3 regions of the Terrabacter sp. C0L_2 genome follow, and region 1 is predicted to be linked to each of the others. Evidence: predicted binding sites of a transcription regulator. Region 1 holds the regulator's gene; each other region holds the start of a gene.
The links. Region 1 encodes HrcA, which represses chaperone genes, less so after heat shock. Its sites were predicted from a motif close to TTNGCACTCGNNNNNNNCGAGTGCNAA; they were not measured.
Positions count from the first base shown of each region.

Region 1 (12,607 bases):
CGAGGAACAGCTGGTGCGTCACCGGGCGCTCACAGGAGGGTCACTTCTCCTTGAAGGCGTCGCGCAGCTTGCCGAAGAGGCCCTTGTTGGCCGGCTGGAGCCGTCCTTGGGGGCTCTCCTCGCCGCGCAGGGCCGCGAACTGGCGCAGCAGCTCCTGCTGCTCCTCCGTCAGGCGCGTCGGCGTCTGCACCGTCGCGTGGACGAGCAGGTCGCCGCGCCCACCGTGGCGCAGGTGCGTCACGCCGAGACCGCGCAGCGTCAGCACGTCGCCGCTCTGCGTGCCGGCCTTGATCTCGAGGTCCTGCATGCCGTCGAAGGTCGAGAGCTTGAAGCTCGTGCCCAGCGCGGCCGCCGCCATCGGGAGCTCGACGCTGCAGTGCAGGTCGTCGCCCCGGCGGGTGTAGGTGTCGTGGTTGATGACCCGGATCTCGACGTAGAGGTCGGCCTTGGGGCCGTTGCCGGGCCCGACCTCGCCCTCGCCGGTCAGCTGGATGCGCGTGCCGGTGTCGACGCCGGCCGGGACCTTGAGCGTGAGCGAGCGGCGCGTGCGCACGCGGCCGTCGCCCGAGCAGTCGTGGCACGGGTCGGTCAGGGTCGAGCCGTAGCCCTGGCAGTTGACGCACGGCCGCGAGGTCATGACCTGGCCGAGGAAGCTGCGCTGGATCTGCTGGACCTCGCCGGCACCCTTGCAGATCGGGCAGGTCTGGCGACCGGTGCCCGGCTCGGCGCCGTCACCGTCGCAGCGGGTGCAGCCGACGGCCGTGTCGAGCGTCAGCTCCTCCTCGGAGCCGAAGACGGCCTTGGAGAGGTCGATGTCGAGTCGCACGAGGGCGTCCTGGCCGCGCTGCACGCGCGAGCGGGGACCACGCGTGCCCGCCTGGGCCCCGGCTCCGAAGAACGCGTCCATGACGTCGCTGAACGAGAAGCCCTGTCCCGCCCCGAAGCCGGCTCCGCCGCCCGACGCGAACGGGTCGGAGCCCATGTCGAAGGACTGGCGCTTCTGCGGGTCGGAGAGCACGTCATAGGCCTGCGAGACGCGCTTGAACTCCTCCTCGGCCTCGGCACCGGGGTTGACGTCCGGGTGCAGCTTGCGGGCGAGTCGACGGTAGGCCTTCTTGATCTCCTCCTGGCTCGCGTCGCGCGAGACACCGAGGACGGCGTAGTAGTCGTTCAAGCTGGGATTCCTTTGGTACGTGGTGCTTTCGGTTCCGGCGCGGCGATGCGCCGGCGGACTGGCCGAGGTCGTGCTGGGTCAGGTGGCCTGGTTCTCGTCGAGGATCTCGGAGACGTAGCGCGCGACGGCCCGGACCGACGCCATCGTCGTGGGGTAGTCCATGCGGGTGGGGCCGAGCACCCCGAGGCTCGCGACGCGCTCGGAGCCGGAGCCGTAGCCCATCGAGACGAGCGAGGTCGACTGGAGCCCGGTCACGGGGTTCTCCGACCCGATGCGCACCGAGACGAGCTCGGGGTCGTCGCCGAGCTGGCCGAGCAGGCGCAGCAGGGTGACGTGCTCCTCGAGGGCCTCGAGGATGGGTCCGATGCTGCGCGGGAAGTCCGCGCCGGCCCGGGCGAGGTTGGCCTGTCCGGCGAGGACGACACGCTCCTCGCGCTCCTCGACGAGGGCGTCGCCGAGGGCCGACACGACGGCTTCAAAGGCAGCGCGGTCGGTCTCGTCGGCCTCGCCGACGAGACGGCGCAGCCGCGTCGCGGCGACGGTGAACGGCACGCCGGCCGCCACCTCGTTGATGCGCGACCGGATCGAGGCGACGAGGGCCTCACCGGTGGCGTCGCTCAGCACGCGGCTGGTGTCGACGACGCGCTGCTCGACGCGGCCGGTGTTGACGATGAGGACGATCATCAGGTGCGAGGAGCCCATCGGGACGAGCTCGATGTGGCGCACGGTCGACCGGGTCAGCGAGGGGTACTGCACGACGGCGACCTGGCGCGTCAGGCTGGCCAGCAGGCGCACGGTGCGGTCGACGACGTCGTCGAGGTCCACCGCGCCCTGCAGGAACTGCCCGATGGCCCGGCGCTCGCCTTGGCCCAGCGGCTTGACGGCGCTGAGCCGGTCGACGAACACGCGGTAGCCGGCGTCGGTGGGCACCCGGCCGGCCGACGTGTGCGGCGCGTGGATCAGGCCCTCCTCCTCGAGCAGGGCCATGTCGTTGCGCACCGTCGCGGCGCTGACGCCGAGGTGGTGACGCTCGACGAGGGCCTTGCTGCCGACGGGCTCGGAGGTCTGGACGTAGTCCTGCACGATCGCGCGCAGCACCATCAGCCTGCGGTCCTCGCTCATCGTCTTCCCTCCTCCACGGTCCGGCGCTCCCGGCCTGTCACTCTTGCTGTCGCTCTGGCCGGCTCTGGCTGTCGCTGTCGGTCTGGCACTCTCGATCGACGAGTGCCAAGTCTACGTCGTGCCCCGCGGATCTCCGATTTCATCCAACCGTATGCGGCCCCGGAGCCGTTGCGCGGTGGACCCGAGGGGCACCCAGCGTGGCGTCCCGCCGAGCGCCGGCACGCGGCATACGCTCGCTTGTCGTGTCCCCCAACGATCGCTACGGATCCGACGTGCTCAGCGGCGACTGGCGTGCCCCGAGGCGCGGCCGGTCCACCCCCACCCCCGCCGAGCCCGACCTCGTCGTCGAGGAGGTCGAGACGGGCTGGGTCGGCGCGGTCGTTCGGGTCGAGAAGGCGGGCGGTATGCACGTCGTGCACCTCGAGGACCGCCGCGGACGCACCAAGGCCTTCCCCCTGGGACCGGGCTTCCTCCTCGACGGGGCTCCCGTGACGCTCACCCCGCCGAAGGCAGCCGCCGGCGCCGCCCTCGCCGAGGCCCGGCGTGCCGCCTCGAGGACCGCGAGCGGCTCGGTGGCCGTCGAGGGGGCGCGAGCCCGCGTGGCGAGCGGCTCGCGGATCTACGTCGAGGGTCGTCACGACGCCGAGCTCGTCGAGAAGGTCTGGGGCGACGACCTACGGGTCGAGGGCGTCGTCGTGGAGCTCATGGACGGCGTCGACGACCTCGCGGGCATCATCGCCGAGTTCCAGCCCGGCCCCGGACGCCGGATGGGCGTCCTCGTCGACCACCTCGTGCCCGGCACGAAGGAGGCCCGCATCGTCGAGCAGGCGCGCGCGCTGCCCGGGATCAGCCGCCACGTGAAGGTCCTCGGCCACCCCTACGTCGACGTGTGGCAGTCCGTGCGACCCGAGCGGCTCGGCTGGCAGCAGTGGCCGGTCATTCCGCGCGGCACCTCGTGGAAGCACGGCATCTGCGCCGAGCTCGGGTGGGCCCACTCCAGCCAGGCCGACATCGCGCAGGCGTGGAAGCGCATCCTCGGGACGGTGCGGTCCTACGCCGACCTCGAGCCCACGCTCCTCGCGAGCGTCGAGGAGCTCATCGACTTCGTCACCGAACCCGGGGCGTAGCCGCCGACCTAGCGGCTGAGGTAGCCCTGGACGTCCGCGACGACCTGGGTGGACGCGAAGACGTAGAGGTCGACGTAGCCGTCGGCGCTCGGGGTGACGACCGCGGTGTTGGCGATGGTCTGGCCGGCGACGTAGTTGATGTTCGAGGTCGTGGGCCGGCTCGTCCCCGAGGGGTATGCCGTGAGGTAGCCCGGCTGCTGGGGCCCGGTCACGACGACGGTCAGCACCACGGCCTTGACCCCGGTCGTCGGGACGCCTCCGCGCCCGGTCACCTTGAGGCGCTGCACGCTGCCCGCGGCGAGCGCGCCGGCCGACGCGGCACCGGTGCCGTTCCTCGTGTCGAGGAGCCGGGCCGGCGTCAGGCCCTCGTAGTCGGTCCCGGACGGGTACCACCCGACGACGTCCGCGACGACGTCGGTGGCGGCCGACGTGCGGATGCTCACCCGGCCGTTGCTGCCGACCTTGGCGACGACGAGCCCGGAGACGGACGACCCGGTCGAGAAGTTGAGAGAGGACGAGTTGGGCATCGTGGTGCCCGTCGGCCAGACCGCGAGGTTGCCGTCCTTGGTGGGCCGCGCGGCCGTGACGTTGAGCAGCACGGAGTCGACGCCCGCCGCCGGGACCACGTCGCTGCCCGTGACCGCGAGGTCGATGCGGCCACCCGGCACGAGTCGGCCTGTGGGCGCTCCCAGGCCGGAGCGGGTGTCGAGGATGCGCGTCGGCGTCGTCGTGGAGAGGTTGCCGAAGGCGGGGTACCACCCGACGACGTCGACGAGGACGTCGGTGCGCTGGCTCACCTTGAGCCGGATGCGGCCGTCGCTGCCGACGCCGACGACGGCCTGGTTGGCCACGGTGGACCCGGCGTCGTAGTTGAGGGTCGACGAGGCGGCAGGTGAGGTGCCCGACGGGTAGGTCAGCATCCAGCCCGCCGCCTGCGGACGCACGGCCGTGACGTTGACGACGACGGCTCCCACGGCCGTCTTCGGCAGCCCGGCACGGCCGCCGACGAGGATGCTCGTGTCGCTGCCCGCCGCGAGCGGACCTGCGGCTCCGAGCGAGCTGCGGGTGTCGACGATCCGGGTCGGTGTCACGGGGCGGTAGGTCGGGTAGTCGGCCGGTGCGGCGACCTTCGGGCCCTGGTCGGCGAGGTGGATGAAGCCTGCGGGCCAGAGGCCACCCGAGCGGGTGATCGAGCGCCACCGGAAGTCACCGCCCCAGTTGTCCTCGGAGACGAGGATCTGGTTGGCCGAGACGACCTTCTCGACGTAGGCGATGTGGCCGGTGCCCGAGAAGGCCGTGCCCCACCAGGCGACCGAGCCGACGGCCGGCGCGTCGTCGGTCTGGGACGCGAAGGCGCTCCCCCACCGGTAGGCGTTGCCCGTCAGCTGGATCGGGCGCTTGTTGGGCAGGCCGTTGGTCACGAGGCGGTAGGCGACGTAGTTGGTGCAGTTGTGGCCCGTGGACTGGCTCCAGTAGCTCGTGCTCGCGTGCTCCTTGTAGCCCGCGTTGAAGTAGCCCGCCTTGGCGCACGCGTCGTAGCCGGTGCACAGGACGGTCCACTCGGACGACCGGGCCGGGGCGGCCAGGCCGACGGCGGCCACGAGCATCGCGACGATGCCGAGCAGGACGGTGGCAGCGCGCCCGCGTCGGTGCGCTGCGGGCGCGACCGGGGCTACCGGGCCCACAGGGGCCGCTGGGAAGGCGGGGAGGTCCGGGACCCGACCTGCCTGGTCGTCGGTGGCCAGAGGCATGTGAGTCTCCCGTGATCGCCGTGAATGCCACCCGCAATCTAGGACATTCCCGCCAGGAGCACACTCCTTTCCCAGAAATCCCACGCGACACGAACGAGAAATCCCCCCGATCCGCTCAATGTAGTGCTAATGACACCGCTGTCATTCAGCGCCCGGTGCGGCGCCGCGGGAGGCGCCCCGTCCACCCCGACGCCGGCCCGGCACGGCGACCCGACGGATCACCTGCTGCTTGGCAGAGGAGAACGGCGGCCGCACGAACACGGTCGTGTCCGGCCGGGTCGGCAGCGACAGCACCGACTTGGCGTGGGAGAAGAGCTCGATGGACCGCTCGCCGTGGTAGGCGCCAGTCCCGCTCGCCCCGACGCCCCCGAAGGGAAGGCCCGGCACGGCCAGGTGCGCGAGGGGGACGTTGAAGGCGAGCGCGCCCGAGGAGGTGTCGCGCTCGAAGCGTCGTCGCACGGCGTCGGAGGTGGTGAAGACGTAGAGGGCGAGAGGCTTGTCGCGGCGGTTCACGAAGTCGATGGCGACGTCGAGCCCGTCGACGGGCACGAGCGGGAGGACGGGCCCGAAGATCTCCTCGCGCATCACCAGCTCGCGCGGGTCGTCGGCGTCCACCACGTCGACGACCGTCGGCTCGAGGTAGCGGGTCGCGGCGTCGGACCGGCCGCCGGTGACGACCCGCGCCGGGTCGACGAGTGCGGCGAGGCGGTCGAAGTGCCGGGCGCCGATGATGCGTCCGTAGTCGGGCGAGGTCGACGGATCGGGGCCGAAGGCCGCGCGGATGGCGTCGACGAGCAGGGGCTTCAGCGCCTCGAGCGTCTGCCGGCTCGCGATGACGTAGTCCGGCGCGACGCAGGTCTGGCCCGCGTTGGTGAACTTGCCCCATACGAGACGCTGCGCCGCGATCGGGAGGTCGGCGTCGTCGGAGACGTAGGCCGGCGACTTGCCCCCGAGCTCCAGCGTCACCGGCGTCAGGTGCTTGGTCGCCGCCTCGAGCACGATCCGCCCGACCGCGCCGTTGCCGGTGTAGAAGATGTGGTCGAAGCGTTGCGCGAGAAGCTCCGTCGTCTCCGGGACCCCTCCCTCGACGACGTGCACGGCGGAGGTGTCGAGGTACATCGGCAGGAGCCGCGCGAGGAGCGCGGACGTGGCCGGGGCGACCTCGCTCGGCTTGAGCACGACGGCGTTCCCTGCGGCGAGCGCCCCGACGAGCGGCGCCAGGCACAACTGGACGGGATAGTTCCACGGCGCGATGACGAGCACGACACCAAGCGGCTCGCGCACGATCTTTGCCCGTCCCGGCTTGAGCGACAAGGGGACCCGGACCCGACGGGGCGCGGTCCAGGCCCGCAGGTGGCGCAGCGTGTGGTCGATCTCCCGCACGACGAAGCCGGTCTCGGTGACCCAGGCCTCGGTCGCGCTCTTGCCGAGGTCGGCGTGCAGGGCCTGCGCGAGCTCGTGCTCGTGCTCGACGAGCAGGGTTCGCAGCGCCCGCAGCTGGGCGACCCGCCACGGGCGCGGCTTGGTGACGTCCTGCTCGAAGGCGCGGCGTGCCGCCGCCACCGCGTCCGCCGGGACGCGGTCCGCCGGCGCGCTGTCTGCGACGGCTCCGACCTGCTCGGGGTGGCTCGTCCCGTCGCCGGAGGTCTCGTCGGGGATCTCACCGGGGGTCGTCGTCGACACGGTCTCGCTCATGGCGCCCTTCTTCGTCGGGGCCCCTCAGGCGGCGAGGAGCCGGTGCACCACGGTGTCGGCGAGCAGCCGCCCCCGGCGGGTCAGGACGAGCCGCGAGTCCCGCAGGGCCGCAGACCCGTCCACGAGACCGTCGGCGATGAGGCCGGCCACCGCGGTGCGGCCTGATCCTCGCAGATCCGAGACGGGCAGTCCCTCGACGAGACGTGTGCCGAGCAGCACACGCTCGTCGTAGCGCTGGTCGTCGGTGAGGGTCTCACGTGCGTGGGCGGGCGACTGTCCGGCAGCCAGCCGGCCGGCATACGCGCTCGGGTGCTTGACGTTCCACCAGCGCACACCGCCGACGTGGCTGTGCGCGCCCGGCCCGACGCCCCACCAGTTCGTGCCGGCCCAGTACGCGACGTTGTGGCGGCACCGCTGCCGCTCGGAGCGGGCCCAGTTGCTCACCTCGTACCAGCCGAAGCCCGCGGCCGTCAGCAGCTCGTCGGCGAGCTCGTACTTGTCCGCCTCGTCGTCGTCCTCGGGCGCGGGCACGACACCACGACGCACCTGAGCGGCCAGCTTCGTGCCGTCCTCGACGACGAGCGCGTAGGCGGAGACGTGGTCGGGCTCGAGCGCGATCGCGGCCTCGAGGCTGCGGCGCCAGTCCTCGAGCGACTCCCCCGGCGTGCCGTAGATGAGGTCGACGCTGACCTGCATGCCGGCAGCGCGGGTGGCCGCCACGGCGCGCGCGACGTTCTCGGGGTCGTGCGTGCGCTCGAGCGTGTGCAGCACGTGCGGCACCGCCGACTGCATGCCCACGGAGACGCGGGTGAAGCCCCCGTCGGCGAGCTCGCGCAGCGACTCGGGCGTCACGGAGTCGGGGTTGGCCTCCGTCGTGACCTCGGCGTCCGGCGCCAGCCCGAAACGGTCGCGTATGCCGTCGAGCACCGTCACGAGGTAGCGTGACCTCAGCATCGTGGGAGTGCCACCGCCGACGAAGACCGTCGACACGGCCGGCGCCTCGTCGCCCAGGACGGTTCGGGCGAGGTCGAGCTCGCGCACGGCCGCGTCGGCGTAGGTGTCGATGCCGATGCTGGCGCCGGGACCGCCGAGCTCGGTCAGGGTGTAGGTGTTGAAGTCGCAGTAGCCGCAGCGCACCGTGCAGAACGGGACGTGGACGTAGATGCCGAGGTCGGTCCGCGAGACGTCGGAGAGGGCTGCGGGTGGCAGCTCACCCGTGGCGGGAGCGGGGTCGCCGTCGGGCAGGGCGGAGGGCGGCATACCTCCATTGTCCCAGCCCCGGAGCGGTGTCCCGTCCACGACGTACGCTGCCCTCATGGCTGGTGGGCAGCCGTCACGACCCAGGGCGTCGCGCGTCGTCGCGGGCATGGTGTCGGCCGCGCTCGCCCTGGCGGCTGCCGCGTGCTCCACCGCGACCTCCCAGCCCCGACCGGGCGAGACCGGTCCTCCGGCGCGGACCTCGGCCGGCACGTGCGCACCTCCGCCGGTCGCGCCCTCGACCTACCCGACGTTCGCGACCCCACCGCCCGCGTCGGTCGCGCTCGGCGCCGAGTGGAGCGCCGTCCTGCACACGACGTGCGGGGACGTGTCACTGGTGCTCGACGGGAAGCGGGCCCCGAGGAGCGTGGCCTCGTTCGTCACACTGGCGCGGTCCGGCTACTGGAGCCCGAGCGTCTGCCATCGGCTCACCTCGGCACCGGCACCGACGGCGTTCCTGCAGTGCGGCGACCCGACGGGGCGCAGCACGGCCGAGCCCGGCTACGGCCTGCCGCTCGAGAACGTCCCGGCCGATCGCACCTACCGGGTCGGTGACGTCGGCGTGGCGCGCGGCGACGGCTTCCCGAGCACGTCGGGTGAGTTCTTCATCGTCCACCACGCCTTCACCGTGGCGTCCGGGTCGCCCGTCTACTCGCTCATCGGGCGGGTCACCTCGGGACTCGCGGTCGTCGAGCACGTCGCAGCCGTCGGCGGCGAGGACTTCAGGGACGACGGGCCGCCCTGGCAGTCGATCAGCATCCTCCGCATCGACGTCCGGCCACGCTGACCCACGCGACGGCGTCGGGCCGCGCCACGTCGGTCCGCCGTCAGCCGGAGTGCGTCGTGACGCCGTAGCGGGCCCGGGACGCGAGCGCCCACCGGGCCGCCGGGACCGACACGAGCGCGATGACGACCATGAAGGCGGCGAGGATGAGCCAGCCCGTCTCGCCGAGGTCGACGCAGAAGTAGGTGACGACCGGAGGCGCGACGACCGCGAGCACGCTGAAGCCGAGCCCGGCGAAGCCTTGGTACTGCCCCTGCCGCTCGTGCGGCGCGAGCCCCATCTGCAGCCCCCACTGGCCGCCCGAGCCGATCATCTCGCCGACGACGTGCACGAGGGACCCGACGACGAGGGCACCGACGGCGAGCCAGCGGCTCCCCCGGTCGGCGAGCGCGACGACGGCGAAGCCGGCCGCGATCCACCAGGCCCCGCGCACGAGCGCCCGCGCACCGGCCTCCACCGAGTCCGCGCGGCGCGACAGACGCACCTGGAAGAGCGCGACGGCAGCGGTGTTGAGGATGAGCAGGATCGCCACCATGACGGTCGGCGCGGCCGTGCGTGCGGAGACGTAGAGCGCGAGCCCGAGCTCCATGACGAAGAAGTGGAGGGAGAAGAGCCCGGTGAGGATGGTGATGACGACGTAGGGCCAGTCGCGCACGACGGCGAGGCGTGGCTCCCCGGCCGCCCGGGCGTGGGGCGCCATGTCGGGCAGCCGCGTCGTGTTCCAGGCCGCGAACCCGGTGAAGACGGCGTTGAGGACGAAGACGCCAACGTAGGCCCAGCGCTCGTCGATGATGAGGGCCGCACCACCGAAGACGGAGCCGAGCCCGAGGGCGGTGTTGGTGACGGCGCGCAGGTAGGCCTTGAAGAGCACCCCGCGGCCGCCGGTCGCGAGCTGGGCGATGACGCCCTGGTTGACGGCGCCCGCGCCCCGTTCGAAGAAGGCGAGCACGCCGAGCAGGAGGGCGAGCGCCCAGGGGGTGGTCGCGAGGACCGGCGGTGCGCTGAAGACCGCGGCGCCGACCATGAACGCGGTGAGCACCCGGCGCGGCCCGAGGGTGTCGCCGAGGTGCCCGGCGGGCACCTGGACGACGATGCCGACGATCGCCGACACGGACATCGCGAGCGCCACCTCGGTGGCGCTGAAGCCGACCTGCCGGGTGAAGTAGAGCGCGCTCGTCGTGAGGACGGCGCCGGCGCCGAACCGGTTGGCGAACGACCCGACGGCGAGGATGCGCAGGTCGTGGTCCACCGGGACGCCCCGCCGGGTCAGGGGTGCTACCACGGGTGGAGTGGTGCTGGACGTCACGCTCGTCTCCCTCGCTCAATCTGTCTCGACGTCAAGATATCTGACGGTAGGCAGGTCGCCGCAACGGAATTACTGAGGTCGCATAGGCTTCTGACGTGTACCTCCCCCACTGGATCGAGATCGACGGCGTCGTCAACATGCGTGACCTCGGAGGCATGGTGACAGCCGACGGTGACACCGTCCGCCCTCGCCGGCTGCTGCGCTCGGACAACCTCCAGGACCTCTCCCCCGCCGCCGTCGAGACGCTCGTGGGCGACTACGGCGTCACCGACATCGTCGACCTGCGCACCCACGTCGAGCTGGCCAAGGAGGGTGACGGCCCCCTCCGCGCGGTCGAGGGCGTGACCCACCACCACCACACGCTCTACCGCGAGGACACCGACGAGTCGGGCATCCCGGCCGCCGAGCGTGCCCTGCCGTGGGAGACCGACGAGCGACGCGAGCTCACGGCCGCGAGGCGCGACCCGGACCAGGACCGTGCGCACGACCGGTTCTGGTCGGAGCACTACCTCTCCTACCTCGCCAGCCGTCCCGACTCCGTCGTCGCAGCCCTGCAGGCCATCGCCTCGAGCGAAGGCGCCGCGGTCGTGCACTGCGCCGCCGGCAAGGACCGCACCGGCACCGTGGTGGGCCTCGCGCTCAAGGTCGTCGACGTGCCCGACGATCTCGTCATCGCCGACTTCGCGGCCTCCGCGGAGCGGGTCGCGGCCATCATGGAGCGCCTGCGCTCGCGGCCGGCCTACGCCCGCAACCTCGCCGACAAGACGGTGGCGCAGCAGTCCCCCACGACCGACACGATGCGCCTGCTCCTCGACGCCCTCGACGAGCGGCACGGGGGCGTGCACGGCTGGCTCCGCACGCAGGGCTGGACGTCGGCCGACACGGACCGGATGCACCACAAGCTCCTCGACGACTGAGCCGTCCGGGACCCGTCACGCGCTGTCGTATGCCCTCACCCGGCGTAGGTGCCGAAGCTCCAGCTCGTGCCCTCCGGGTCCACCACCGAGAAGCCGCGGGACCCGTAGTCCGTCTCCTCGAGCGGACGCTGCACGACGGCGCCGAGGCGCCGGCCCCGCTCCCAGACCAGGTCGGGATCGTCGACGACGACGTAGACCGTCGCCGCCCCCGGTCCCGACACGAAGGTGGGGTCGGTCCGCGCGCGGCTGCTGACCATGACGCGGCCGCCCTCCGGCCAGAGCATCTCGCTGTGCCTGATCTCGCCAAGAGCCTCCCCCGGCACGACGACGCCGTCGACGAAGCCGAGGGCGCGCAGCCACTCGCGCGCGGCGAGCGGGTCCTCGTAGCTGAGACCGACCCAGACGTTGTGGTCCGGGCGCGCCTGTGCCGCAATGGTTCCCGCTCCGACACCCTCTGCCGCCTCGCCGTCCGTCCCGATGGTGGTCCTGCTGCCTGAGCTCATCTCGTTGTCCATGGCCCCACCCTGCGGCCACTGCGACAGGCCTGTCTTGGACGAATGCGCGCGACACTCGCGGGCGCTCAGTGGGCGGCGAGCACGTCCTCTGTCCGCCACCGCGTCGGCGAGGTGCCTGCCAGCGCGCGCCAGTCCCGGTCCATGTGCGCGTGGTCGGTCCACCCGCAGCGCAGCGCGACGTCGGTCAGGGCGTGCCGGCGACCGGCGACGAGCGGCACGGACCGCTCGAACCGACGGAGCACCGCCACGGTCTTGGGGCTGACCCCGAACTCGTGCCGGAACCGCGACTGCAACCGCCGCATCGACCAGCCCACCCGCGCGGCCACGTCGCGGACCGGCACCGATCCCCCGGAGACGCCGATGAGTCGCCACGCCTCCAGGACCTCGGGGTCCGGCGTGCCGAGACGTGGTGCGCGGTCGAGCAGCCCGACCAGCCAGTCGTCCACGAGCCCGAAGCGGTCGGGCCACGCCTCGGCGCCATGGACCCGGTCGCGCAGGGTCTCCGCCTGCGCCCCGACGACGTCCGAGAGGTCGTAGGAGCGCGAGGCCAGCTCCGCGGCCGGCATCCCGAACAGGGCGCGGACCGCCTCCGGTCGCAGGGCCAGCTGGACACCGTGCTGGGCGCCGTCGTGGTGGATGTGGGACGGCGCCGCGCTCAGGCCGGCGACGACCGAGCTGTGGCTCCGGGGCAGCCCACCACCGTCGGCGACCGTCAGCGGCTGCCCCAGGGGCACGACCAGCGTGACGGTGCGGGACGGCATACCGACGTGGATCCCCGCAGGGAAGCCCGACAGGCGGTAGCCGACGGCACGCTCGACGAGTCCGGACAGCCGAGCGGTGGGCACGTGCTCGTGGTGCTCCACCCGCGTCGCTCCGATGCGGGTGGCCCGCTCACCGTCCAGGGAGTCCGCCTCCACGGCACCACGGTACGACCGCGCGTGCCTCCGAGGACGGCTACT
Region 1 is NZ_CP143557.1:3,893,254-3,905,860, forward strand. It holds gene U5C87_RS18140 (16S rRNA (uracil(1498)-N(3))-methyltransferase) at 1-22, opposite strand, end outside; gene dnaJ (molecular chaperone DnaJ) at 41-1,174, opposite strand; gene hrcA (heat-inducible transcriptional repressor HrcA) at 1,253-2,296, opposite strand; gene U5C87_RS18155 (DUF3097 domain-containing protein) at 2,539-3,423, shown strand; gene U5C87_RS18160 (CHAP domain-containing protein) at 3,432-5,174, opposite strand; gene U5C87_RS18165 (aldehyde dehydrogenase family protein) at 5,316-6,869, opposite strand; gene hemW (radical SAM family heme chaperone HemW) at 6,894-8,129, opposite strand; gene U5C87_RS18175 (peptidylprolyl isomerase) at 8,185-8,913, shown strand; gene U5C87_RS18180 (MFS transporter) at 8,954-10,216, opposite strand; gene U5C87_RS18185 (tyrosine-protein phosphatase) at 10,312-11,133, shown strand; gene U5C87_RS18190 (glyoxalase) at 11,169-11,648, opposite strand; gene U5C87_RS18195 (helix-turn-helix domain-containing protein) at 11,714-12,565, opposite strand; gene lepA (translation elongation factor 4) at 12,603-12,607, opposite strand, start outside.

Region 2 (12,607 bases), 1.7 Mb from region 1:
CCCGGTCTGGCCGGCGCGCTCCTCGTCGGGGTCGCCTCGGCCAAGGCGCTCGCGCTCGCCCTCGGCAAGCCGATCTACGGCGTCAACCACCTCGCCTCGCACGTCGCCGTCGACATCGTCGAGCACGGACCGCTGCCCGAGCCCACGATGGCGATGCTCGTCTCGGGCGGTCACTCCTCGCTCCTGCTCGTGCCCGACGTCACCAACGACGTGCGCTCGCTCGGCTCGACGATGGACGACGCCGCCGGCGAGGCCTTCGACAAGGTCGCGCGCGTCCTCGGGCTGCCGTTCCCCGGTGGGCCACACGTGGATCGCGCTGCGCGAGAAGGCAACCGGATCGCCATCGACTTCCCCCGTGGCCTCACGACCGGCCGCGACATGGAGCGCCACCGCTTCGACTTCTCCTTCTCCGGCCTCAAGACCGCCGTCGCCCGATGGGTCGAGACCCGTCAGCGCGCCGGCGAGACCGTGCCCGTCGCCGACGTCGCAGCGAGCTTCCAGGAGGCCGTCGTCGACGTGCTGACCCGCAAGGCCCTGCTCGCCTGCAAGGAGCACGACGTCGAGCACCTGCTCATCGGCGGCGGCGTCGCGGCCAACTCCCGCCTGCGCGCGCTCGCCCAGGAGCGGTGCGACAAGGCCGGCGTGACCCTCCGCGTGCCCCGGCCGGGCCTGTGCACCGACAACGGGGCCATGGTGGCTGCGCTCGGGGCGCAGATGGTGGCCAAGGGGCGCGAGCCGAGCGACCTCGGTCTTCCTACGGACTCGTCGATGCCGGTGACTCTGGTTCAGGCGTAGGTCGTTTTCAGGCCTGCGTGGCTGGGACGCCCTTCGGGCGACCGACCCTCCGCGCGGCGTGGAGCGTCAGCCGGCCGTTCCTGCCCACACTCACGTTCGTATGCCACGGGCCGGCTTCCGATGCCGCGCGGACGGCCGGTCACCCTCGTTCTCGACCCCGCGCGCGGCTCTCGTCCTGGCTGGGTGAGTCCTGGCCACGACGTGTGTGCAGGCCCCCGCGATCGTCGGTTGGCGCCTGGGGGTCGGGGGTGTTGGTTTGGGCTGGTGACTGTCAGGTGTCGGGTTGCTGGGTGCAACCCGGCCGGTGGTGGTTTAGCGGCAGTGGGCCAGGCCCATGCGTAGCTTGAGGTCGACGACTCGGGTGGCGGCGGTCTCGACCTGCTGGGCGAAGGCGGGGTCGGCCTTGGCCTTGGCGGTGATGGCGTCGTGCATGGCGGGGACGGCGCTCGGGCGGGCCGTCAGGGTGATGTCACCGCCGGCCTCGATGAAGCGGGTGGCGCGCTCGCCGACGGGCACGGCGGCCACGGCCTTGGCCGCGCCCACGTCGTCGGTGATGACGACGCCGTCGTAGGAGAGCCGGTCGCGGAGCAGGTCGGTGACGATGGGCTTCGAGAAGACCGCGTTGGTGCCCGGGTCGATGCGGCTGTAGATCGCCGAGCCCACCATGACGAGCTCCACCCCGTCCTGGATGCCGGTGCGGAACGGCTCGAGGTACGGGTCGTCGACGGTCGTCGTCCGGTCGGTGATGCCGCGCGCAGTGACGTCCGTGTTGCCGGTGATCCGGCCGATGCCGGGGAAGTGCTTGACCGTGGCGGCCACCCCGCCGGCGCGCATGCCGGCGAGGAAGGCGCCCACCATCCGGGAGACGCGCTCGGGGTCGCTCGAATACTGGCGGTCGTACTGGCCGATGGGTCCGTTGGCGCGACCGACCGAGGTCGGGACGGTGTCGGCGACCGGCGCGAGGTTGACGTTGATGCCCGCCGTGCGCAGCTGGTTGGCCCACCGCGTCGCGTCGGCGGTCAGCGCACCGGGCGAGCCCTGGTCCTGGACGCGGGCCGACGGCATACGGCTGAAGCCGTCGCCGCGCAGCTGCTGCACGGCCCCACCCTCCTGGTCGGCGGCGACGAGCAGCCCGAGGCCCGCGGTGTCCTCGGCCGACGCGAGGGAGGCCAGGTGCCGCGTCGTCCGGCGGACGCTGTCGGAGCCGCCGGTCCAGCCGCCGAGCAGGATGACACCACCGAGGTGGCGTCGCGCCACGAGTGCGTCGAGGCTGGTGCGGCTCGCGCCGTTGTCGAGCCCGACCATGAGCAGCTGGCCGGACCGCTCGCCGGCGTCCATGCGCGCGACGAGGTCCGGCGCGCACGAGGAGGGTGTCCTCGGCGCTTTCGTCGTGGTGGGCGAGCTCGGGGTCGAGGGGGTCCCGCTGCTCGTCGAGGTGCTCGCCCCGGTGGTGGGGACGGTGGAGGTGGCTGCCGGGGGAGGCGCCGTGGTCCCGGGGGCCGAGGGCCCGGCGGCCGGTGGGGCCGTCGAGCACGCGGCGAGTGCCGTCACGGCAGCCGCGAGCACCGTCCAGCTCGGCGTGGATGGGCGGCGGCGTCGGGTCGGGCTCTGGCGCATCGTTCGAGCCTATCCCCGACGGGTCCGAGCGCCCTGCGCCGTGGTGCGAGCCGGTGCGCGCCGGGCGAGCGGGTACGTTGCCGCTGTGACGACCCAACCCACTCCCGTCGTGCTCGACGTCGACACGGGTGTCGACGACGCGTGCGCACTGCTCCTCGCCGCCCTGCACCCTTCTCTCGACCTGCGTGCCGTCTCCTGCGTCGGTGGCAACGCGCCCGTCGACGACGTCGTGCGCAACACCCTCCTCGTCCTCGAGACGGCCGGCCGCACCGACGTGCCCGTCGCGCGCGGCGCCGAACGCCCCCTGCTCGAGACTCCCGTCGATGCCCGCCACGTGCACGGCGACGACGGCATGGCCGACCTCGGGTGGGGCGCGGCCACCACGGCGACCGTCGACCCCCGGCACGCGGTCGAGCTGCTCCGCGACGTGTGCCGCGACGCCGCCGAGGCGGACCGGCCGGTGACCCTCGTGCCGCTCGCACCGCTGACCAACATCGCGCTGCTGCTGCGCACCCATCCCGACGCGGCGCGCGGCATCTCGGAGATCGTCTTCATGGGCGGCGCCGCCAACGTGGGCAACGCGACGGCCTCGGCCGAGTTCAACGTCTTCCACGACCCGGAGGCCGCAGCCATCACGCTCGACGCCGCCGCCGACCTCGGGATCCCGGTCACGATGTACGGGCTCGACGTCTTCTACGAGCCGGTCGTCGACCGGGCCGCCGCGGCCGAGCTCGTGGCCGTGGGTGGTCGTGGGCCGGCGGAGCTCGGCGGTCGCCTCATGGACTTCCAGCGTGAGCGTCTCGGCGGCGAGCACGCCACGATCGGCGACGCCGGCGCGGTCTGCGCCGTCATCGACCGCGCCGCACTGCGCACCGAGACGCTGCCGCTGCGCATCGAGCTCGCCGGCTCCTGGTCGCGCGGCCGGACCATCGTCGACCGGCGCGACTGGAGCGGGGCCATCGCGCACGACCCGCACGGGGAGGCGCCGGTCCGTGTCGACGTCGCGCTCGGGGTGGACGGTGAGCGCTACTCCCGTCTCTGGCGCGACACCCTGCTCGGACGCGAGGAGCACTGATGGGTCGCGTGGCCGTGCTCGGCTCGCTCAACGTCGACGTCGTGACCCTCGTCGAGCGGCACCCCGTCCCGGGTGAGACCGTCCTGGGCCGGGCCGGCGGTCGCTACGCCGGGGGGAAGGGCGGCAACCAGGCCGCGGCCGCGGCCCGCGCCGGCGCGAGCCACGTGCAGATGCTTGCCCGGGTGGGGGACGACGAGGCGGGTGCCGCCTACATCGCGCGGCTCGGAGCGCTCGGCGTCGACCCGTCTGCGGTGTCGACGAGCCACAGCGCGCCGACCGGCGCGGCCCTCATCACCGTCGACGAGGCCGGCGAGAACTCGATCATCGTCGTCGCCGGCGCCAACGCGGAGGCGGACCCGTCGCTGACCCACGAGGCCGGTCGCCTCGGGCCCGGCGACGTCCTCCTCTGCTCGCTCGAGGTCGACCTCGTCACGGTCGCCGACGCGGCGCGCGCGGCCCGTGCGGCCGGTGCCCGCGTCGTCATCAACCTCGCCCCGTATGCCGCCCTGCCGCCCGACGTCATCGCGCTCGCCGACCCGGTCGTCGTCAACGAGTACGAGATGCGCCAGCTCGCGGACTCGGACCTGCTGCCCGGCTCGCTGCTCGTCACCTTCGGGGCAGCCGGGGCGCGGTGGGGGACCGACGGGGTCGACGGCATACAGGTGCCTGCAGGCGAGATCGGCGACACGGTCGGTGCGGGTGATGCCTTCTGCGGCGCTCTCGCGGCGGCGCTCGCCCGCGGCGCTGACCCGCAGCGAGCCCTCGAGGCCGCCAACGAGGCGGGCGCGGCCGCCGTGCGCTGGGTCGGGGCCCAGCCGGATGCCGCCTTGTGACCCTTGGGTGCGTACCTTGTGTGTTACGTAACCGTGGGGTTACCCTGAGCGGACGCACCCGGCACCCGCGGGTCGAGGACAGGAGCAGGGGATGGGCGAGCTGATGCAGGTGCTGGGCCGGATCGAGCGCGGCAGCGACGGTGACGAGACCGTGGCGGTGGTCTTCGACCGGCACTACGCCACGACGCCCGAGGACCTGTGGCAGGCGTGCACCGACCCCGACCGGCTGGCCCGCTGGTTCGCTCCCGTGTCGGGGGACCTGCGGCCCGGCGGTCGCTTCACCATCCACTTCGACGACGCCGACACCCCGCAGTGCCGCGTCCTCACCTGCGAGGCGCCGACGCGGCTGGTGTGGGAGTGGCCCGTCGGCGGGGTCGCGTCCGTCGTCACCGCCGAGGTGGCGGCCGACGGCGAGGGTGCGCGGCTCCTCCTGCGCCACGAGCGGCTGACGTCCACGCAGGTCGCCGGGTATGCCGCCGGCTGGGACACCTACGTCCGCCGCCTCGAGGCCGATGTTGCCGGCAATGCCCTGCCCGACTGGGGCGACACCTGGAGTGCCCTGCACGCGCTGTACGCCGCAGCCCGCTGAGCCTGCGCGGTACCTGGCCGGCCACTGGGCCCGAGGGCCGTGGCGTCCGTCGCCGGGAGCGGCATCGGCGGCGGGCAGCGTGCGCTGGAAGGTCACGTCGCCCGGTTACCGCCCGCCGACGCTCCACGCCGCGAGCGGCGGCGGCCGCGGCGGCCGCGGCGGTCACCGCGGTCACCGCGGTCACACGAGCGAGCAGTGACCGAGTCAGGCGGGGGTGACGACGAGGGCGACCTGGCTGCCGCCGATCCGGGTCAGCACGAGCGTCGCCTCGGAGCCGCCCTTGCCGCGACCGGTCATCTTCAGCTGGCGACGCAGCAGGTCGGCGTCGAGGGTGACGCCGCGCTTCTTGATCGTCACCCGGTCGTGGCCGTGGTCGCGCAGCCAGCGGGCGAGGCGCTTGGTCGACAGCGGCATGGCCTCGTCCACGCGGAAACGCCGCGCCCACGGCAGCTCCCGTGCCCGCGCGCTCGTGACGTAGCCGACCCCGGCCGCCAGCTCGGCGCCGTCGACGGCGGCGACGAGCGCGCCGGTCAGCCCGGCCCGGATGACGGCGCGGTCCGGCTCGTAGAGCCACTCGCCGAGCTCGGCGACCGACGTCAGTCCCGGCTGTCCGCTGCCGTCCTCGGCGTCGGCCTCGGTGACGACGGACGTCGAGGTCTCGGTGCACACGGCTGCGGTGCGGCCGACGGTCGTCACGAGCGGTCCCCACCACACGGCGCACTCGAGCACCTCGCCGTGCCACGAGGTCCACTGCGCCTCGGCGCCGCGGGGGACCGAGCCGTGCGGGAAGGCGGGGGAGAGCTTGGCGCCGGTCGCCGGGACCTGCTCGGCGAAGGCGAGCACCTGCGACCAGGACGGCGAGATCGCGTCGAGCGAGAAGACGCGCTTGGTTCGGCCGGTGATGTCGGCGACCCCCGTGACGCGGCGGGCCGGGTCGAGCCACAGGCCGAGGTGGCGACGGCCCTCACCCTGCGGCAGGCGTACGTCCTCGGCGAGCCCGTGCGTCACCCGGGCGGACGGCCAGTGGCGCAGGTTGACGGCGGCGACGCGGGCCGTCGTGTCGTCGGCGTCGACGGCGTGGACCGTGAGGTCGAGGCCGGCGAAGGCCATCGCGTCGGCGCCCAGCCCGCAGCCGAGGTCGTAGACGTCGCGGACGCCGGCCGCGGCATACCGGTGCGCGTGACGGGCGGCGATGGCGAGCCGGGTCGCCTGCTCGAGCCCGTCGGGGGTGAAGAGCATGCCGGCAGCGAAGTCCCCGAACTTCTCGGCCCCCCGCGCGCGCAGCCGCGACTGGGTCATGGCCGCGGCGACGAGGTCGGGCGCGAAGCCCGCCTCGCGCAGGCGTCCCTGCAGGTGCAGCGACTCCCCCTCGTCGTAGGGCGGCAGCGACTGGAGCAGCGCCCAGCCCTCACCTGCGGAGAGGCGATCGACCATGGCAGCGTCCATGGAAGCCATCCTCGCAGCCGCCGATTGTTGGCACTCGACTTGACCGAGTGCTAACGGCATACCTAGATTTCTTCTTGTTGGCACTCTCGACCTGAAAGTGCCAGCGCCCTCATCGAGGGAGGTCGACCCCCGCGACGGCGGCCAGCCTCGAAGAGCCCACAGTCCGTAGTCAGTTTCCGACTGTCCCGAAGGGAAGGTCACCACCGTGTCGGTTTCCATCAAGCCGCTCGAAGACCGCATCGTCGTCAAGTCCCTCGAGGCCGAGCAGACCACTGCGTCCGGCCTCGTCATCCCGGACACGGCCAAGGAGAAGCCGCAGGAGGGCGAGGTCCTCGCTGTCGGCCCCGGCCGCTTCAACGACACCGGCACCGAGCGCGTCCCGCTCGACGTCAAGGTCGGCGACAAGGTCATCTACAGCAAGTACGGCGGCACCGAGGTCAAGTACGGCGGCGAGGAGTACCTCATCCTCTCCGCGCGCGACGTCCTCGCCATCGTCGGCTGACGCTTTCCGTATGCCGTGAACGCACCCCGGTGAGCCCCGTCGGGGTCTCCCCGGGGTGCGTCCCGTTTCACCCGGCCCGCGCGGAACGAACGCGCGCGAGACCGGAACCACCCAGAACCACCAAGCACCCCGAGCCAAAGGAACACCATGGCCAAGCAGCTGGAGTTCGACGACTCCGCCCGCAAGTCGCTCGAGCGCGGCGTTGACGCGCTCGCCAACGCCGTCAAGGTGACGCTCGGCCCGAAGGGCCGCAACGTCGTCATCGACAAGAAGTGGGGCGCCCCCACGATCACGAACGACGGCGTGACCATCGCCCGCGAGATCGAGCTCGAGGACGCCTACGAGAACCTCGGCGCCCAGCTCGCCAAGGAGGTCGCGACCAAGACCAACGACGTCGCCGGTGACGGCACGACGACCGCGACCGTGCTCGCCCAGGCCATGGTCAAGGAAGGCCTGCGCAACGTCGCCGCCGGCGCCGCCCCGGCCGCGCTCAAGCGCGGCATGGACAAGGCCGTCACCGCGGTCAACGACCAGCTCCTCGCCAACGCCCGCGAGGTCGACGGCAAGGACGAGATCGCCTCCGTCGCCACCCTCTCCGCCCAGGACGCCACCCTGGGTGGCCTCATCGGCGAGGCGTTCGACAAGGTCGGCAAGGACGGCGTCATCACCGTCGAGGAGTCCTCGACGACGGCGACCGAGCTCGAGTTCACCGAGGGCATGCAGTTCGACAAGGGCTACCTCTCGGCCTACTTCGTCACCGACACCGAGCGCATGGAGACCGTCCTCGAGGACGCCTACATCCTCATCAACCAGGGCAAGATCTCCTCGGTCGCCGAGGTGCTCCCGGTCCTCGAGAAGGTCGTGCAGTCCGGCAAGCCGCTGCTCATCATCGCCGAGGACGTCGACGGCGAGGCCCTCTCGACGCTCGTCGTCAACAAGATCCGCGGCACGTTCAACGTCGCGGCCGTCAAGGCCCCCGGCTTCGGCGACCGCCGCAAGGCCATGCTCCAGGACATCGCCATCCTCACCGGTGGCCAGGTCATCGCGCCCGAGGTCGGGCTCAGCCTCGACCAGGCCGACCTGACCGTCCTCGGCCAGGCCCGCCGCGTCGTCCTCACCAAGGACAACACGACGATCATCGACGGCAACGGCGAGGAGGGCGAGGTCTCCGGCCGCGTCCACCAGATCAAGGCCGAGATCGAGCGCACCGACTCCGACTGGGACCGCGAGAAGCTCCAGGAGCGCCTCGCCAAGCTCGCCGGTGGCGTCTGCGTCATCAAGGTCGGCGCGCACACCGAGGTCGAGCTCAAGGAGAAGAAGCACCGCATCGAGGACGCGATCTCCGCGACGCGCGCCGCGATCGAGGAGGGCATCGTCGCCGGTGGCGGCACCGCCCTCATCCACGCCGCCTCCGCGATCGACACCCTCGAGCTCAGCGGTGACGAGGCCACGGGCGCTGCCATCGTGCGCAAGGCCGTCGCCGAGCCGCTGCGCTGGATCGCCGAGAACGCCGGTCTGCAGGGCTACGTCGTCACCTCCAAGGTGGCCGAGCTGCCCCTCGGCCAGGGCCTCAACGCGGCCACGGGCGAGTACGGCGACCTCATCGCCGCCGGCGTCATCGACCCGGTCAAGGTCACCCGTTCCGCGCTGCGCAACGCCGAGTCCATCGCGTCGATGATCCTCACGACCGACACGCTCGTCGTCGACAAGCCCGAGGACGAGCCGGAGGCCGGCGGCCACGGTCACGGCCACGGCCACTGACCGACGCCGCCACCCGGCATACGGCACGGCGTCCTGACGGGCGCCGCGTCGGCCACGGCAACAGCAGCAAGGGCCGCTCCCCGATGGGGAGCGGCCCTTGCTGCGCTCGGCCTCCGCGACCCCGTCGTGTCTCGCGGGTGGGCCGAGTGGCTCGTGCCGCCGGCGACGTGTGCCGGCGGACGTCAGGGGGTCAGGACGCCTGCTGGATGCCGTCGTAGAGAACCTCGCGCTCGGCCTCGGTCAGGCCGCCCCAGACGCCGTACGGCTCACGGACCTCGAGGGCATGGGAGCGGCACTGGGTCAGCACCGGGCAGGCGGCGCAGACGGCCTTGGCCTGCGCGTCACGGTTGCGGCGGCGAGGTCCACGCTCGCCCTCGGGGTGGAAGAAGACCTCGGGGCTGACGCCTCGGCAGGCCCCGTCCAGCTGCCAGTCCCACAGGTCGGCAACCGGTCCGGGCAGGCGGGTGATCTCGGCCATGAACTCGTCTCTCGGTGGGGCGGGGTTGCCGCCGTGTCGTACCGGCCCCCTCGGTGCACGACATGAGTGCGGGACCGCGGAATTGACGCTAACCGGGCGCGCGATCACGGATAAAGAGCGGAATCTTAAGGACTTGTTCAAGAATTGCCATCCGGATGGCATGCTCGTTCCCGGAGGGAGTTCGGACCATCGCACTCGTCCCGGAAGGACACGTCGCACTAGCATGGGTGCGCTCCGGCGAGGGTTGAACCGGGGCGCAGACGACGGCGTCGCCAGCACATTCGACAGTTCGGGGGGACGACGACTCTCATGGGTCTTGGGTGGTCCACACACACCGGCGTAACGCCGGGTGGTGTTGGCGCGATGGAGCGGATGGACGCTCCATCGCTTCGTGAGCTTGCGGCGCTCGCCGCGCGTGACTCCAACGCGCGCGAGGTGCTCCTGGCCCGTGTCAGGGACATGGCTCTGCGGTACTCCCGCGTCCGCCTCGGCCGCTTCGGCGCCGAGGACACTGCCCAGGACGTCGCTCAGGAGGTGTGCATGGCTGTCGTGACGGCTCTGCCGACCTACGAGGAGCGCGGCCTGCCCTTCGAGGCCTTCGTCTACACCATCACCTCCCGCAAGCTCGCCGACGCGCAGCGGGCCGCGATGCGCGGCCCGGCACCGGTCGCGGACCTGCCCGACGGCCCCGACGACGGGCCCTCGCCGGAGTCCGTGGCCGTGATGCGCGACGACGCTGCCACCGCGATGGCGCTCATGCAGCAGCTCCCCGCCCAGCAGCGCGAGATCCTCACCCTGCGCGTGGCCGTGGGGATGAGCACCGACGAGACCGCGGCTGCCCTCGGCATGTCCGCCGGCGCCGTGCGCGTGGCCCAGCACCGGGCCCTGACCAAGCTGCGGGCCATGATCGCCGCCAGCACCGGGGCGGGTGACGTGGCATGAACGACCTGTCTCCCATGAGCGACCTCATCGCCGACGACCTCTTCCTCGACCGGCTGGCCGGTCGGGTCGACGCCGGCTCCGAGCCCCTCGCTGGTCTGCTCGGCGCCCTCGCGACGCAGGCGGACACCCCGCTGCCGTCCCGCACCGGACGACGGCGCATCGCCAACAAGCACCGCTACCTCGGCGCCTTCGCGGCCCTCGCGGTCGCGGCCTCCGGGGCCGGGGTCGCAGCGGCCGTCACGCTGCCGGCCAACGGCCCGAGCCAGGCCGACCGCGCCCGCATCGTCAAGCTGATGGACGACAGTGCCCGCAGCGACGCCCCGAGCGCGCTGCTGAGCCGCCTCGGCCTGCCGCAGACCTCGCGCAGCTCGCAGGAGAAGGGGCTCGTCCTCGTCCGTCGCGCCGACGGCTCCATCGTGCTGGTCCCTGCCGCCGTCGCGGCCGCGCAGCGAGCGGCGGTCGCGGCCGGCGCCACCGTCGTCCCGGGCGTGCCCGGCACCCAGCAGGCCGCGGGTAGCCGGCCGGGCGGCCCCGGCCAGCCCGGCAGCGGTACCAACGGCCTGGCCCAGGGCGGCAACGGCCAGACGGGCAATGCCCAGGGCGGCAACAACGGCCAGACGGGCAACGGTCAGACCGGCGCCGACGGCACGACGACCGACCAGGGCGACCAGGGCGACCAGGGCGACCACGGCGGCACCAAGACAGGCACGCCCCCGGGCACCAACAACGGCAAGAAGCCCGTCGGCGGGACCCAGGGCGGCAAGAAGCCCACGCCGACCGTCGCGCCGACCCCGACGCCCTCGTCCTCGACGGATGCGCTCGTGGCGCCCCAGACGACGCTCGCGCCCCCGACCACGGCCAGGACCAGCACGAACACCGCGTCCAGGCCCACCCCCAAGGCCAAGGTGCGCGGCACCGCCCCCGGTGCGCCCGGGTCGACGAGGGACACGGTCTCGACGGGCTCGAACGGGTCGAGCACGCCGCAGGACCAGACAGCCCCCGGGTCCTCGGCCGGCGCCGGCGGCTCGGGCAGCGCGGCCACGGACCCCGGCAGGAGTTCCGGGAGCGGCTCGGGCAACGGTTCGGGCAACGGTTCGGGCAGCACCGCAGGCGACGGCGGTGCCACCGCCGCGGTCGGCTCGTTCGTCGACGGTGTGGTCTCCGGCATCCTCCCGGGCGTCGTCCCCGCCGACGCCGCCACGCCTGCCGCAGCCGGCCGCACCACCTCCTGACGCGCGTTCGGAGGCGCTGCCGGGAGCCCGTAGAATCGGGCAATGAGCCTCGGATCGTCTGACGTGCCCGCTGCTTTCGCCTCGATGGGGCTGACGTACGACGACGTCCTGCTCCTGCCCGGCTACAGCGACCTCGCCCCCAACGACATCGACACGACGACGCGCCTCACGCGCGAGCTGTCGATCAGGTCGCCCCTCATCTCGGCGGCGATGGACACCGTCACCGAGGCGCGGATGGCGATCGCGATGGCCCGCCAGGGCGGTCTCGGCGTGCTGCACCGCAACCTCTCGATCCAGGACCAGGCCTACCAGGTCGACCTCGTCAAGCGGACCCAGACCGGGATGATCTCCAACCCGATCACCATCGGCCCCGACCGCACCCTCGAGGAGCTCGACGCGATCTGCGGCGAGTACCGCGTCTCGGGCCTGCCGGTCATCGGCGACGACAAGAAGCTCATCGGCATGGTGACCAACCGCGACCTGCGCTTCACGCCGGTCGCCGAGTGGGCCACGACGCTCGTGCGCGACGTCATGACGCCGATGCCGCTCATCACGGGCCCCGTCGGCATCAGCCGTGACGAGGCGACGGCGCTGCTGCGCCAGCACAAGCGCGAGCGCCTGCCGATCGTCGACTCCGAGGGCCACCTCGCCGGGCTCATCACGGTCAAGGACTTCGTCAAGGGCGAGCAGTTCCCCGACGCGAGCAACGACGCCGACGGCCGCCTCATGGTCGGCGCGGCCATCGGCTACTTCGGCGACGCGTGGGAGCGGGCCACGACCCTCATCGAGGCCGGCGTCGACGTGCTCGTCGCCGACACCGCCCACGGCCACGTGCGCCTGCTCATCGAGATGGTCGCCCGCCTCAAGAGCGACCCCGCCACCCGTCACGTGCAGGTCATCGGCGGCAACGTCGCGACCCGCGAGGGCGCCCAGGCGTTCGTCGACGCCGGCGCCGACGCCGTCAAGGTCGGCGTGGGTCCCGGCTCGATCTGCACGACGCGCATCGTCACCGGCGTGGGGGCCCCGCAGATCACCGCCGTCCACGCGGCGGCCCAGGCCTGCAAGCCGGCCGGCGTGCCGGTCATCGCCGACGGCGGCCTGCAGTACTCCGGTGACATCGCCAAGGCGATCGTCGCCGGCGCCGACTCGGTGATGATCGGGTCGCTGCTCGCCGGCTGCGAGGAGAGCCCGGGAGAGCTGATCTTCGTCAACGGCAAGCAGTTCAAGGCCTACCGCGGCATGGGCTCGCTCGGAGCCATGAGCAGCCGGGGCAAGAAGTCCTACTCCAAGGACCGCTACTTCCAGGCCGAGGTCGACTCCGACGACAAGATCGTGCC
Region 2 is NZ_CP143557.1:2,236,099-2,248,705, forward strand. It holds gene tsaD (tRNA (adenosine(37)-N6)-threonylcarbamoyltransferase complex transferase subunit TsaD) at 1-795, shown strand, start outside; gene U5C87_RS10345 (glycoside hydrolase family 3 N-terminal domain-containing protein) at 1,108-2,412, opposite strand; gene U5C87_RS10350 (nucleoside hydrolase) at 2,498-3,487, shown strand; gene U5C87_RS10355 (PfkB family carbohydrate kinase) at 3,487-4,320, shown strand; gene U5C87_RS10360 (SRPBCC family protein) at 4,412-4,909, shown strand; gene U5C87_RS10365 (class I SAM-dependent methyltransferase) at 5,114-6,355, opposite strand; gene groES (co-chaperone GroES) at 6,561-6,857, shown strand; gene groL (chaperonin GroEL) at 7,005-8,618, shown strand; gene U5C87_RS10380 (WhiB family transcriptional regulator) at 8,809-9,096, opposite strand; gene U5C87_RS10385 (sigma-70 family RNA polymerase sigma factor) at 9,469-10,038, shown strand; gene U5C87_RS10390 (hypothetical protein) at 10,035-11,270, shown strand; gene guaB (IMP dehydrogenase) at 11,313-12,607, shown strand, end outside.
Region 2: the regulator HrcA is predicted to act here: its motif matches at 6,383-6,409, upstream of groES (co-chaperone GroES).

Region 3 (3,908 bases), 870 kb from region 1:
GGCGTGCGTCCGGCTCGCGCAGCGCGTCCTCGAGCGAGCCGTCAGCCAGCCGGCGCTCGCGGATCACCGCCGCCACCGCCGCGACGTCATCCCGCTGCCGCGTCACGAACGCCTCGTCGACAGGTCGGCCGTGGCCCGGCACGACGACGGTGCGCTCCGACACCTGCACGAGGTGCGAGGTCAGGGTGTCGGCCCACTCGAGCGGCCAGCAGTCGTCGCCGAACGACGGGTGCGCGCTCTCCTCGACGAGATCCCCGAGGAACATGACGTCGGTGTCGGGCACGAGCACGGCCACGTCGCCGTCGGTGTGGCCGCGGCCGGCATACGCCATCGTCACGACGCGGTCACCGAGGTCGATGGTGGCGTTGGAGCCGAAGGTGCGGTCCGGGCCGCGGACCACCGTCGCCAGCACCTCGGCAACGTCGCGCTCGGTGTAGCCGTACTCCGGGGCAGCCCCGGGGTCGGCGCGGACGAGGGCCTTGATGTGCTCGGCCGCGGACTGCGTCATGCGACCGACGTTGTCGTGGGCGTGCACGATCGCCGTCTCGAACGCGGCGTTGCCGAACGTGTGGTCGAAGTGCACGTGCGTGCTGACGACATGGCGGACCTCGATGTCGCGGCCGAGGCGGCGGATGTCGTCGAGCACCTGGGCGCCCTGCCGGTCGCTCGCGCGGGTGTCGATGACGACCGCGCCGTGCCGCCCGAGGACGAGCCCGACGTTGACGTCCCACTGGCGGTAGCGGGCGACGAAGACGCGGTCCGCGACCTCGACGAAGCCAGCCGAGGAGCCCATCGAACCCGCCCCGACGACGCCCTCGGTCATGCGGTCGCCCCGGATGTGATCCACGTCTCGTCGAGCATGCGCCCACCGTAGCGGCCCCGCCTCGAACAAGCGCGAGACGCCCGGTTCGTCTACGTTGGTGACCCATGTCGACCGAGTTCCGCTCCTCCACGCACGGCTCGAAGTCCCGACGAAAGCTCGTCATCGCGGCAGTCCTCGCCGCCATCGCGCTGCTCGCCACCGGCGGCGTCGCGTACTGGTCCGGCGACAGCTGGAGCGACGAGGCCATGGCGTCCAGCGGCTTCCCCGGCCTCCCCGGCGGGGACTGGGCCAGCACGACCTCCGACGACGGCTGGGGTCCGGCGGAGCCCTCGGAAGAGACGAGCGCGACCGGCACTCCGGGCGCCGGCCGTCAGACGGGCACCCGGCCGGCGACGGCCGTCGTCGACCCCGCCTCGGCCCCGACCTCGTCGGTGCCGACCGTGACGGCCCCCGCGCCGTCGGCGACCCGGGCCACGACCCCGCCGGCCCCGAGCTCGACGGCCGCCCCGGGCCCCACCGCGACGTCGACGCCCGGCAACCCCAAGCCGAAGCCGACGAAGAAGCCCCACCCGACGTCGACGCCGTCGCCCACCTCGACCAGCGGCGGCTGCGTCCTGCTCGTCATCTGCCACTAGCCCGCTCGCGGGCCTCCCGTCGGCCCACCGTGGGAGTGTGTCGCCATGGACTGCGTCTTCTGCTCGATCGTCGCCGGTGACGTCCCCGCCGACGTCGTGCTCGACGAGCCTGACCTCGTCGCCTTCCTCGACCGCCGGCCCGTCTTCAAGGGCCACGTGCTGCTCGTGCCGCGGCTGCACGTCGACACCCTGCTCGACCTGCCTGCCGACCTGCACGCCACGCTGCTCGGGGCGACCCAGCGCCTGGCCGCCGCCGTCGTCGACGCCCTCGGGTCGCAGGGCAGCTTCGTGGCGATGAACAACGTCGTGAGCCAGTCGGTCCCGCACCTGCACGTGCACGTCGTGCCGCGCACCAAGGGCGACGGTCTGCGGGGCTTCTTCTGGCCGCGCACGAAGTACGCCTCGGAGCAGGAGTCCGCGGAGTATGCCGTGCGGATCGCAGAAGCGCTGGCCCCCGCCGTGGGCGCCTGAGCCGAGCGCACGGCATTCGCCCCTCCCGTGCGTGGCGGAACGTTTGCACTCTCACCCCGAGAGTGCCAATAATGGCGTTAGCACTCTCGTCATGGGAGTGACAGAAATGGGCCGTATGCCGAGGGGCTGGGTTCGCAGCGACATGAAGCTGGGGAGACCGGTCCCGTCCGTCGCGGGCGTCATGCGGTCCACCACCAACGTTTCGTGTGGGAGGAACCACCCGAATGGCCAAGACCATTGCTTTTGACGAAGAGGCACGCCGCGGTCTCGAGCGGGGCATGAACATCCTCGCCGACGCCGTCCGCGTGACCCTCGGCCCGAAGGGCCGCAACGTCGTGCTGGAGAAGAAGTGGGGCGCCCCCACGATCACCAACGACGGCGTCTCGATCGCCAAGGAGATCGAGCTCGACGACCCGTACGAGAAGATCGGCGCGGAGCTCGTCAAGGAAGTTGCCAAGAAGACCGACGACGTCGCCGGTGACGGCACGACGACGGCGACCGTGCTCGCCCAGGCCATGGTGAAGGAAGGCCTGCGCAACGTGGCCGCCGGCGCCAACCCGATGGCGCTCAAGCGCGGTATCGAGAAGGCCGTCGAGGCCGTCACCGCCCGCCTGCTCGAGCAGGCCAAGGAGATCGAGACCAAGGAGCAGATCGCCTCGACCGCCAGCATCTCGGCGGCCGACGAGGAGATCGGCGGTCTCATCGCCGAGGCGATGGACAAGGTCGGCAAGGAAGGTGTCATCACCGTCGAGGACTCCAACACCATGGGCCTCGAGCTGGAGATGACGGAGGGCATGCGCTTCGACAAGGGCTACATCTCCGCCTACTTCGTCACCGACACCGAGCGCATGGAGGCCGTCCTCGACGACGCCTACGTGCTCGTCGCGAACTCCAAGATCGGCAGCATCAAGGACCTCGTCCCGCTGCTCGAGAAGGTCATGCAGTCCGGCAAGCCGCTGCTGATCATCGCCGAGGACATCGAGGGTGAGGCCCTCGCGACGCTCGTCGTCAACAAGATCAAGGGCACGTTCAAGTCGGTCGCCGTCAAGGCTCCCGGCTTCGGCGACCGCCGCAAGGCCATGCTCACCGACATCGCCATCCTCACCGGTGGCCAGGTCATCTCCGAGGAGGTCGGTCTCAAGCTCGAGAACGCCACCCTCGACCTGCTCGGCAAGGCTCGCAAGGTCGTCGTCACCAAGGACGAGACGACCATCGTCGAGGACGCCGAGGACCGCAGCCAGATCGAGGGCCGCATCGCCCAGATCAAGGCCGAGATCGAGAAGTCGGACTCCGACTACGACCGCGAGAAGCTCCAGGAGCGCCTCGCCAAGCTCGCCGGTGGCGTCGCCGTCATCAAGGCGGGCGCGGCCACCGAGGTCGAGCTCAAGGAGCGCAAGCACCGCATCGAGGACGCCGTCCGCAACGCGAAGGCTGCCGTCGAGGAGGGCATCGTCGCCGGTGGTGGCGTGGCGCTCATCCAGGCCGCCAAGGCGCTCGACGAGCTCTCGCTCGAGGGTGACGAGGCGACCGGCGCCAACATCGTGCGCGTCGCGACCGAGGCCCCGCTCAAGCAGATCGCGATCAACGCCGGTCTCGAGGGTGGAGTCGTCGCGGAGAAGGTGCGCAACCTCGAGGCCGGTCACGGCCTCAACGCTGCGTCGGGCGAGTACGTCGACCTGCTCGCCGCCGGCATCATCGACCCGGTCAAGGTGACGCGCTCGGCGCTGCAGAACGCAGCCTCGATCGCGGCGCTCTTCCTCACGACCGAGGCCGTCATCGCCGACAAGCCCGAGAAGCACGCCCCCGCCATGCCGGGTGGCGACGACATGGGTGGGATGGGCGGCATGGGCTTCTGAGCCCACTTGCTCCACCTGCGTCACAGCACGTTCGAAGGGCGGTTCCCCGAGGGGAGCCGCCCTTCGGCGTGCAGGCAGGGGCAGTGCGCCGGAGGCGGGCTCGACCGTAGGGGCGGGAGCTCA
Region 3 is NZ_CP143557.1:4,762,880-4,766,787, reverse strand. It holds gene U5C87_RS22195 (MBL fold metallo-hydrolase) at 1-847, opposite strand, end outside; gene U5C87_RS22190 (hypothetical protein) at 928-1,458, shown strand; gene U5C87_RS22185 (HIT family protein) at 1,504-1,929, shown strand; gene groL (chaperonin GroEL) at 2,154-3,785, shown strand.
Region 3: the regulator HrcA is predicted to act here: its motif matches at 1,972-1,998, upstream of groL (chaperonin GroEL).